DNA from 3 places in the Photobacterium sp. CCB-ST2H9 genome. Region 1 is predicted to be linked to each of the others. Evidence: predicted binding sites of a transcription regulator. Region 1 holds the regulator's gene; each other region holds the start of a gene.
The links. Region 1 encodes PurR, which represses purine synthesis genes. Its sites were predicted from a motif close to TNANGNAAACGTTTNCNTNA; they were not measured.
Positions count from the first base shown of each region.

Region 1 (3,284 bases):
TCACTACAACTTGGCGGTAAAACGTTACTGGATCAGCTGAACATCAGTTTCCGCAGCGGAGAGTTAACAGCTTTACTCGGCCCGAATGGTGCCGGTAAAAGTACTTTACTCAAAGTGCTTTGCGGCGAAATTGGTGCCAAAGGTGATGTATACTATTTTGGTCAAAAGCACAGCGACTGGCAGCCATCCCTGCTGGCCAAACACTTGGGTGTACTTCCTCAGCACAGCAGCCTGTCTTTTGGTTTTACTGCGCAGGAGGTCGTTGAATTTGGCTGTATGCCACTTGGTTTGAAGCGCACAGATTGTCTCCGAATTACCCGGGAATGCATGACGGCTGTTGGGATCTGTCACCTGAGCCAGCGTCAGTACCCCACCCTCTCAGGCGGCGAGAAACAACGTGTTCATTTTGCCCGTGTACTGGCTCAGCTCAGCAATGCTAAAGACCAGTGCATTCTGATGCTGGACGAACCGACTTCAGCTTTAGATCTTGCCCACCAGCACAGTTGCCTGAAACTGGCAAAAGATATGGCCCGTAAAGGAGCCGCCGTCATCCTGGTCATTCATGACCTCAATCTTGCGGCTGAATACGCAGACAGACTGGTATTGCTGAATAAGGGGAAGATACAAGCAGACGGTGATGCCTGGCATACCCTGACCACCGAGAATATCAGCTCCGTTTATGGTTCCCCGGTGATCATCGAATCTCACCCCCGCGGGCACTTTCCGATCGTCCTTTCAGCCTGAACCTCCTGCAAGGGCATCGCGGAGCCGTTGCCCTTGCACAGCACTTACAATGTAAAGACTGAAACAACTTTCAAGTTGCCAGTATTCTTGAGCTGCATCAAGATTCCCCTCACATTTCAAGAGAAACGTTGCACTGTGCGTGAGTCCTTGTAGAATGTGAGCGCAAGCGATTAACCGATGAAATAAATAGCAATAGAAAGTCAGACTTCATATCGGTGTAAGGTATTGTTACCACTCGGCCTGAGCCACTCATTTCCCGCCGCTATCCTCGCAGAGAAGCGGCGTTTTAGCGTCTGGCAAATATGAAAAGACCCTGATCAGGGCCTGAAGACTAGAAGAACAATTATGGCAACCATTAAAGATGTTGCACGTATGGCAGGTGTATCTACTACCACAGTCTCACACGTGATCAACAAAACCCGCTTCGTAGCGGAAGCAACACAGAAAAAAGTGTTGGCGGCAGTTGAAGAATTGAACTACGCGCCAAGCGCCGTCGCGCGCAGCCTGAAATGTAATACAACCAGCACCATCGGCATGCTGGTGACAAAATCGACCAACCCATTCTTTGCCGAGTTGGTGCATGGCGTTGAAGAGTACTGCTATAAATCCGGTTATACGCTGATTTTATGCAACACCGAAGGTAATCTGGCCAAACAGAAGGATTACCTGCGCATGCTTTCTGAAAAGCGTGTGGATGGTCTGCTGGTGATGTGTTCTGATCTGGATGATCAACTGCTGGAACAGTTAGAGCGACAGCCTGATCTGCCCATGGTTATCATGGACTGGGGTCCTGCACGCCCAAAAACAGATAATATTCAGGATAATGCAGAACTTGGCGGTTATCTTGCCACTCGTCATTTTATTGACAATGGACACACTAAAATTGGTTGTCTTTCCGGCCAGAAAGATAAATCTACCTGCCGTGAGCGGCTGAAAGGTTTCCATAAAGCCATGAGCGAAGCTGGTCTGACGGTCAATGAAAACTGGATCATTGAAGGTGATTTCGAATGTGAATCTGCCGTAGATGCAGCCAATGCTTTTATTGCCATGAAAGAGCGTCCAACTGCTATTTTCTGCTTCAATGACATTATGGCAATGGCCTTAATCAGTACATTTGAACAAGCAGGGATCAATGTACCAAATGATATTTCAATTATTGGCTATGACAATATTGATCTGGCCCCGTACTTTTCACCGCCTCTGACAACAATCCACCAGCCAAAACGCCGTTTAGGCAAGACTGCGGTGGAAATTCTGATGGAACGCGTGAAAGATAAAAACCATGAATTTCAGACTTTTGAGATCAATCCTGAGCTCGTGGTTCGCCGTTCCGTCAAAAAAATAACACATCCATAAAAAACGATATTAACCTACATATATTGATAAACAGCCGATATAAACACCCATATCGGCTATGTTTATATGGAATATTACTACGCTACAGAGGAATTGATGGGATAATCAGTTAGTTTCTGTAAAATTTATACGATTTTTATTGCGAAGAGTATCACAATTTTTTGTGCGATCGATATCAAATTTGTCTTATTGATATATGATTAAACAGTCACGAACAAGGCAAACCATCTGAAAGGATGGGACGCAAAGCTTCCGGCCTAAAAGCAATGACTTAGTGATAAAGTTATTACTCATGGTAGCGGGGTTGCCGATGGATGAAGTGAAGTTTATGGGACACTTTTGTCATTCTTATGACAAAAGACTCATAATCTTATGCACAATTGAATCCTCGCTCCGTTGTTTGGTGACTTCTTTTGTTGAAATTTCTAACCGAGAAAAGAAGCATGGACAAACCACTACTGAAAGATTCAATTCGTTTATTTGAGAAATTTGGCCAGATTAAATCTCGCTCAATGTTTGGCGGTTTTGGCATTTTCGCAGGTGAAACGATGTTTGCTCTGGTTGTTAGCGACAAGCTGCATCTGCGCGCTAACGCGAAAAATGAAGAAACCTTTAAACAAGCTGGCCTCAAACCGTACGTTTATCAAAAACGCGGTTTTCCTGTCGTCACAAAACACTATGCCATTCCGGAAAACTGGTGGGAAACCCCAGAAGTCATTCTGGAGCACGCTGAAGTTTCTCTTAATGCAGCACAGGCTGACAAAGAGAAAAAAATGCAGGCTAGCCCTAACCGCATTAAAGATCTGCCAAATCTTCGCCTTGCCAATGAGCGTATGCTCAAGAAAGCAGGCATCAACTCTGTAGATCAGCTGTTTGAAGTTGGTGCTATCGGTGCTTTTCAGGCGCTGCAGGAATCTCATCACGAGTCATTGAGTCTGGATTTGCTTTGGGCGTTAGAAGGCGCAGTCAGTGGAAAACACTGGTCTGTGATTACCCCACAACGTCGAAATGAGCTCCTGTCCAAACTAGAAGTCAATTCTGGCGCTCATCACTAAGTATTCAGATTATTTTGCCAGTGCAGCGATTTGCACTGGCTTTAAATAACCTGCTTTAGCCCTGGCACCCTGTCAGGGCTGTGTAAAAAACAGACAAACCTCACAAACATTAATAACAATTCCATCAGT
Region 1 covers NZ_CP100425.1:1,558,035-1,561,318, reverse strand. Annotated here, with positions in the region: gene L4174_RS07470 (heme ABC transporter ATP-binding protein) at 1-744, shown strand, start outside; gene purR (HTH-type transcriptional repressor PurR) at 1,090-2,100, shown strand; cyclic di-GMP riboswitch class I at 2,309-2,412, shown strand; gene L4174_RS07460 (TfoX/Sxy family DNA transformation protein) at 2,544-3,155, shown strand.

Region 2 (3,284 bases), 1.4 Mb from region 1:
GATGTGATTCAGTCTAGTCGGAGGAAAGATGATTTGGGGATAAACCGGAGTCAATAGAAGAAGATAGCGCAGAGACAGGCGGAGCCTCAGAACGAGGTCCGCCAGAATTGAAAATCAGAGGGAAATAAACAGACCCGCAAGCGCAGCACTCATCAGGTTGGCAAAGGTGGCAGCCACCACAGCCCGTACACCCAGTGTCGCGACATCCTTACGGCGTTCCGGCACCATGGCACCAATGGACCCCAGCTGAATCGCAATCGAGCCGATGTTGGCAAAACCACACAGCGCAAAAGTTACAATGATCTGACTGTGCGCCGACAGTGACTCTTTGATGCTGGCATAATCCAGAAACGCAACAAATTCATTCATGGCGATTTTCTGTCCCAGCAGACTGCCGACAGCCATCACTTCATCACCCGGTACACCGGCCACAAAAGCCAGCGGCGCAAACAGGTAGCCAAAAATACTTTGCAGGGTCAGCCCGTCGATATGAAACAGACCGCCCAGCCATTCCAGGCCAGTGTTGAGCATGGCAATCACGCTCACGAAGGCGATCAGCATGGTGCCGACGGCGACCGCAACTTTCATCCCGTTCATCGCACCGGAAGCGAGTGCATCAATCGCGTTACTTTGCCCGCTGTCGGACAGATCAATATTGCTCTGATCAACCGGCTGCTGGGTTTCCGGCACCATGATTTTCGCCATCAGCAGGCCACCCGGTGCCGCCATAAAGCTTGCTGCGATCAGGTATTTCAGGTCGACGCCCATCGCGGCATAACCACCCAGCACGCTGCCTGCAACTGAGGCCATGCCACCCACCATGACCGCAAAGAGTTCAGAGCGGGTCATAGATGCCAGAAACGGACGCACCACCAGCGGCGATTCGCCCTGAGACAAAAAGATATTACTGGTCGCGACCAGGGATTCCGCGCGGGTCGTCCCCAGCAGGCGTTCCAGCCCGCCACCAATCACTTTAATCACCAGACTCATAATGCCCAGGTAATACAACAGGGAGATCAGTGCGCTGATAAAAATGATTAAAGGTAAAACTTTGACAGCAAACACGAACCCGTTCTCGGCCAGCGGACCAAAAACAAAGCTGATCCCCTGATCAGCAAAACCGATCACCGATGCAACGCCGTTGCTCATTTTGCCCAGCAGATATTGTCCCCAGGGAACATAAAGCACCAGAGCGGCCAGCCCCAGCTGCAGGCCAAATGCGCCCAGAACGGTGCGCCAGCGAATAGCCTGACGATTGGTGGAGAGTGCATAAGCGCACAAAATGATAGCGACGATACCTGCCGCACTATAGAGGAACTGCATAAACCTACCTTGCAATGTCGAAGTCCGATGGCCGGTGACTTGGCGCACGCAAAGCTGCCGAAGGCGAGAATATCCGTCATGCGTTGCTGCCCTCAGTCACCAGGAAGCACATCAAAGCCCGGTCCGACATCCTTTGGCAGACAGATAGCTGTTGATAGCTGGCAACTGCATTGCCGAATCTGTATCAGATTCAACACGCAAGCCGGGGGCGCATCATAATGTGATGTAGCTCGTATTTCCAGCACTGATTCTCTGAATGGATGAAGAAAACGTTTGCTTCTCTGAAGTACAAATTTTCCAGTCCCTGAAATACAGAACCCCGGCCAGTGCCGGGGTCCGTAAAAAGTCGAAAATCAGCCTGCCGGTTACCTTTCCCGCCACCAGGCCGACGTCTCCGGGATCTGCTTCGCCGTCACCGGCTGGCCGAATACGGGTGTAGACAGCGCAATCCCCCGAATCCGGGCAGCTTCAGATACCCGCTCCAGCGGCTCATACCAGGCATGAAACGCCAGATCGAAGGTTCCGTTATGAACCGGCATCATGACTTTACCCTGCACATCCAGATGAGCCTGAGCCGACTCTTCCGGCGTCATATGCACGCTGGCCCAGTCTTTATCGTACGCACCGGTTTCTATCATGGTGAGATCAAACGGGCCGTATTTTTTTCCAATCGCCTGAAAACCATCGAAATAACCCGAGTCACCACTGAAATAAAGGCGGGTATCCGGCGTGTGGATCACCCAGGATCCCCAGAGCGTCTGATTGCCATCGGTGAGACTACGTCCGGAAAAATGCTGGGTCGGCGTGAACGCTATCAGCGTATCGCCACTCTGATGCTCCTGCCACCAGTCAAAGGTGCGGATCTTTTCTTCTGCCACCCCCCATTGCAACAGGGAACCATCAACACCCAGTGGTACCAGAAACTCCGTCGTTTTCGCGGCCAGCTGCTTCACCGCTGCTTTATCCAGATGGTCATAATGATTGTGTGAGATCAGTACCCGCTCGATAGGCGGCAATGCGTCTATGCTGATCGGGGCCGGATGAAATCGCTTGGGTCCCAGAAAACTGAACGGAGAAGCGCGCTCAGAAAAAACCGGATCCAGCAGCCAGTATTTTCCCTGCACTTTCAGCAGCACTGAAGAGTGCCCCAGTTTGACCACATGGACTTCATCATCACTCAGCGCATCAAGCTGTTCACGGCTCAGCGGCATGACTGGCAGTACACCGGACGGCGCAATATCGACGCGTTTTTCCGTCAGATAGCGCCCCAGAATCCCGAGCGTCTTTTTCAGACTAGGCTGCTGCTTTTGCCGGGCGTTATGAAAAACACCGTCGTAAAAATGCTCGGATGTTTCTGCCACTTCTGTCATCTCAGCGGATAAATTGTGATTCATCATCAGCACACCTGCTCCTAAAACTGCCACACCAGCGAGCGTCCATATCAGACCACGCATCTGCATACACCAAAGTAAACTATACGGTGTAGTTTATATCGAAACCTCTAAAAGTAAACTAGTCGGTGCAAGTTTTTTTGATCTTGGTTACAATGCCGGAAAGATGTGCGAGGGCTGACATGAAGTTATCAGAAAAGAAAAAGCTGGCGATTCTGAATGCCGCGGAAAAGCTGTTTCACCAGTATGGGGTGGAACAGACCAGCATGGATCAGGTTGCCGCTGAAGCTGGTGTTTCAAAACGCACCGTCTACAACCACTTCGAGACCAAGCAGGTACTGTTTCAGGCCATCATGACCCGGATGTTCGCTCAGTTAGATCAGGGGACAGAACAGCCTTTTGATACCGAGCGCGAGATTTCGGAACAGCTGACGAATATCGCCCGGCAGGAGGTGACGTTGCTGACTTCCCCGCAATTGCTGCGCATCGGCAAAATCGCCTTTATGCAAATGCTGCAACAGCCGGAACTCATGCGATCGCTCGACAATACAGACATCGGCTGTATGAAAA
Region 2 covers NZ_CP100425.1:2,996,579-2,999,862, forward strand. Annotated here, with positions in the region: gene L4174_RS13750 (NupC/NupG family nucleoside CNT transporter) at 115-1,323, opposite strand; gene L4174_RS13755 (MBL fold metallo-hydrolase) at 1,689-2,720, opposite strand; gene L4174_RS13760 (TetR/AcrR family transcriptional regulator) at 2,897-3,284, shown strand, end outside.
Region 2: a site for PurR is predicted at 1,585-1,604, ahead of L4174_RS13750 (NupC/NupG family nucleoside CNT transporter). Genes of this name have one in related genera too.

Region 3 (3,284 bases), 1.3 Mb from region 1:
GTTTCAGCTCTTCGGACAGTACTTTGGCGGTGACCGGTCCGTCCTGCTTCATGCGGTGGAGAATTTTATCTATGGTTTTCATGGTTGTATTGCTTGTGTTCATTCGGTCTATTATGTCGCCGACTCAGTATATAAAGCAACGGCTTTACTAAATAGCATAGTCCAGTTTGCGAGAGAATACCGTGAAAGTCTGATGATGATCAGGGTGTTATCTCCCGGCCTCCGGGGAACTCAGGCCGGGAAACAGGCAGGGTTTATAAGATGTGAGGCAAAATTGCCGGATCTTTGCGGTCGAGATAGTGAATCGATTTAATGCGACGGATGGTCCGGCATTTTCCCCGGATTAACAGGGTTTCCGTGGTGGCAATATTGCCTTTGCGGCTGATGCCATCGAGCAAATCGCCTTTAGTGATGCCTGTGCCGGCAAAGATGACGTTATCGCTTTTTGCCATCTGTTCCAGTGGCAGTACCTGATTGGGCTCGATGCCCATTTCACGGCAGCGATCCATTTCTAACTGACCCATACGATAGTTATCGTCACTGCCGCCTTTGACCAGAAAACGCGGCAGCAACCGGCCCTGCATGTCACCGCCCAGCGCACGGATGGCGGCCGCAGAGACCACGCCTTCCGGCGCACCACCGATGCAGTACATCACGTCGACTTCGCTGTCCGGCATACAGGTCAGAATCGAAGCGGCCACATCACCATCCGGCACGGCATACACCCGGATTCCCAGCCCCTGCATGCGGGTAATCACTTCGTCGTGACGGGGTTTGGCCAGCGTGATGACGACCAGTGTCTCCAGCGTTTTGCCCAGTGCGGCCGCGATATTGTTCAGGTTTTCTTCCAGCGGCAGGCTGAGATCGATATGCCCTTTGGCTGCCGGGCCGACCACCAGTTTTTCCATGTACATATCCGGCGCTTTGAGAAAAGCACCTTTCTCTCCCGCAGCGAGAACAGCCAGGGCATTGTTCTGACCCATCGCGGTCATTCGGGTGCCTTCAATCGGATCGACGGCGATATCTACGGCGTCACCGCCGGCACCGACCTTTTCACCAATATAAAGCATCGGCGCTTCGTCGATTTCGCCTTCGCCGATCACAATCTCACCGTCAATTTCAGTTTGATTGAGCAGGGTACGCATTACCGCTACCGCAGCGCCGTCTGCGGCGTTTTTATCGCCCCGGCCCAGCCATTGATAACCAGCCAGTGCGGCACCTTCGGTGACACGGGAAAAAGCCATCGCCAAATCGCGTTTCATGGGAACTCCAGAATCAGACAACTACAGATGATGAAAATCTGCGCAATTGTAACACAAACAGCAGGAAATCGTTTTCCTGTTGTGAACATCAGAGAATAAGCATTGAAAGAAACAAGCCTGCCGGAAGGGCAGGCTTGTTTGTCAGTCGAGCGATAGGACGTTGAGATTACTCTTCTTCGTCGATAGCCCAGCCTTTCGCACACTCAACAGCACGTTTCCAGCCGTTGTAGCGGCGGGTGCGCTTGCTGTCATCCGTGCATGGCGTGAAGCTGCGATCCAGTACGGCTTTGTCTTTCAGCTCATCAATGCTGTCCCAGAAGCCCACGGCCAGGCCCGCCAGATAACCAGCACCCAGTGCGGTAACTTCAGTGATCACCGGACGGTGCACTTCAGTGTTCAGCAGGTCGGACTGGAACTGCATCAGGAAGTTGTTGGCAACGGCACCGCCGTCGACTTTCAGGGCAGCCAGGTGGATACCGGAATCTGCCTGCATTGCATCCAGCACATCGCGGGTCTGGTAGGCGATACTTTCCAGCGTGGCACGGATCAGGTGGTTGCTGTTCACACCACGGGTCAGGCCGACAATCGCGCCGCGGGCATACGGATCCCAGTAAGGGGCACCCAGACCGGTGAAGGCCGGTACAACGTAAACGCCGTTGGCACTGCCGACTTTCTCGGCAAAGTATTCAGAATCTTTGGCATCGCCCAGCAGTTTCAGTTCGTCACGCAGCCATTGAATGGATGCACCTGCCATGAACACCGCACCTTCCAGCGCGTAGGCCGGTTCGCCTTTCGGGCCGCAGGCGAGGGTTGTCAGCAGGCCGTTTTGCGAGGTGACTTTTTCTTTGCCGGTATTCATCAGCAGGAAGCAGCCAGTGCCGTAGGTGTTTTTCGCCTGACCGGCTTCCACACACATCTGACCGAACAGTGCAGCCTGCTGGTCACCGGCAATCCCGGCGATTGGCACACGGGTGCCGCCTTTACCGCCGATGTTAGTCTGACCGTAGACTTCAGAAGAGGCTTTGACTTCCGGCATCATTGACAGCGGGATATCCATGGCTTTCAGCAGTTTTTCATCCCACTCCAGAGAGTTGATGTTAAACAGCATGGTCCGGGAAGCGTTGGTGTAGTCGGTGACGTGCACACGGCCCTGGGTCAGTTTCCAGATCAGCCAGGTATCGACAGTACCGAACAGCAGGTTACCGGCCTCAGCCTGTTCGCGGGCGCCTTCAACGTTGTCCAGAATCCACTTGATTTTGGTCCCGGAGAAATACGGGTCCACCACCAGACCGGTGTTCTCGCGGATATAGTCTTCCAGTCCTTGCTCTTTCAGCTGCTGGCAGATATCGGCGGTACGGCGGCATTGCCAGACAATGGCGTTGTAAACCGGCTTGCCGGTATTTTTGTCCCAGACAATGGTAGTTTCACGCTGGTTGGTGATCCCAATGCCGGCGAGCTGGTCGGTGCGGATGCCGACTTTCGCGAGCGCTTCGACCATCGTCGAGCTCTGGGTGGCCCAGATTTCCATTGGGTCGTGTTCAACCCAGCCGGCTTTCGGATAGATTTGGGTGAATTCGCGCTGCGCGGTGCAGACGATGTTGGCGTCGTGATCCATGATCACGGCGCGTGAGCTGGTGGTTCCCTGATCGAGTGCGACGATGTACTTTTGTTCTGTGGTCATCTGAGTGTCCTCTTATCTCTGATAATTATAGGTATATCGGGGAGTCGCGCCGCAATCAGGCTTGCGCGGTTTCTTTTTCTTCATCACTTTCACATTGGTTCGGCAGGGTACAGCGGTTACCCGGCAGATAAACGGCAATGGCTTTCGGGTACAGCCAGGCACCGAAGCAAGCGCCGGCAATCGGTGCAAGAATCGGGATGATGAAATACGGAATATCCTTACCGCCAGTCAGGGCCATGTCACCCCAGCCTGCCAGATAAGCAAAGAATTTCGGGCCGAAGTCGCGGGCCGGGTTCATGGCAAAGCCGGTCAGCGGACCTAAGGATGCGCCGATCACTGCA
Region 3 covers NZ_CP100425.1:251,992-255,275, forward strand. Annotated here, with positions in the region: gene L4174_RS01085 (metalloregulator ArsR/SmtB family transcription factor) at 1-82, opposite strand, end outside; gene glpX (class II fructose-bisphosphatase) at 255-1,262, opposite strand; gene glpK (glycerol kinase GlpK) at 1,429-2,943, opposite strand; gene L4174_RS01100 (MIP/aquaporin family protein) at 2,999-3,284, opposite strand, start outside.
Region 3: a site for PurR is predicted at 1,323-1,342, ahead of glpX (class II fructose-bisphosphatase). Genes of this name have one in related genera too.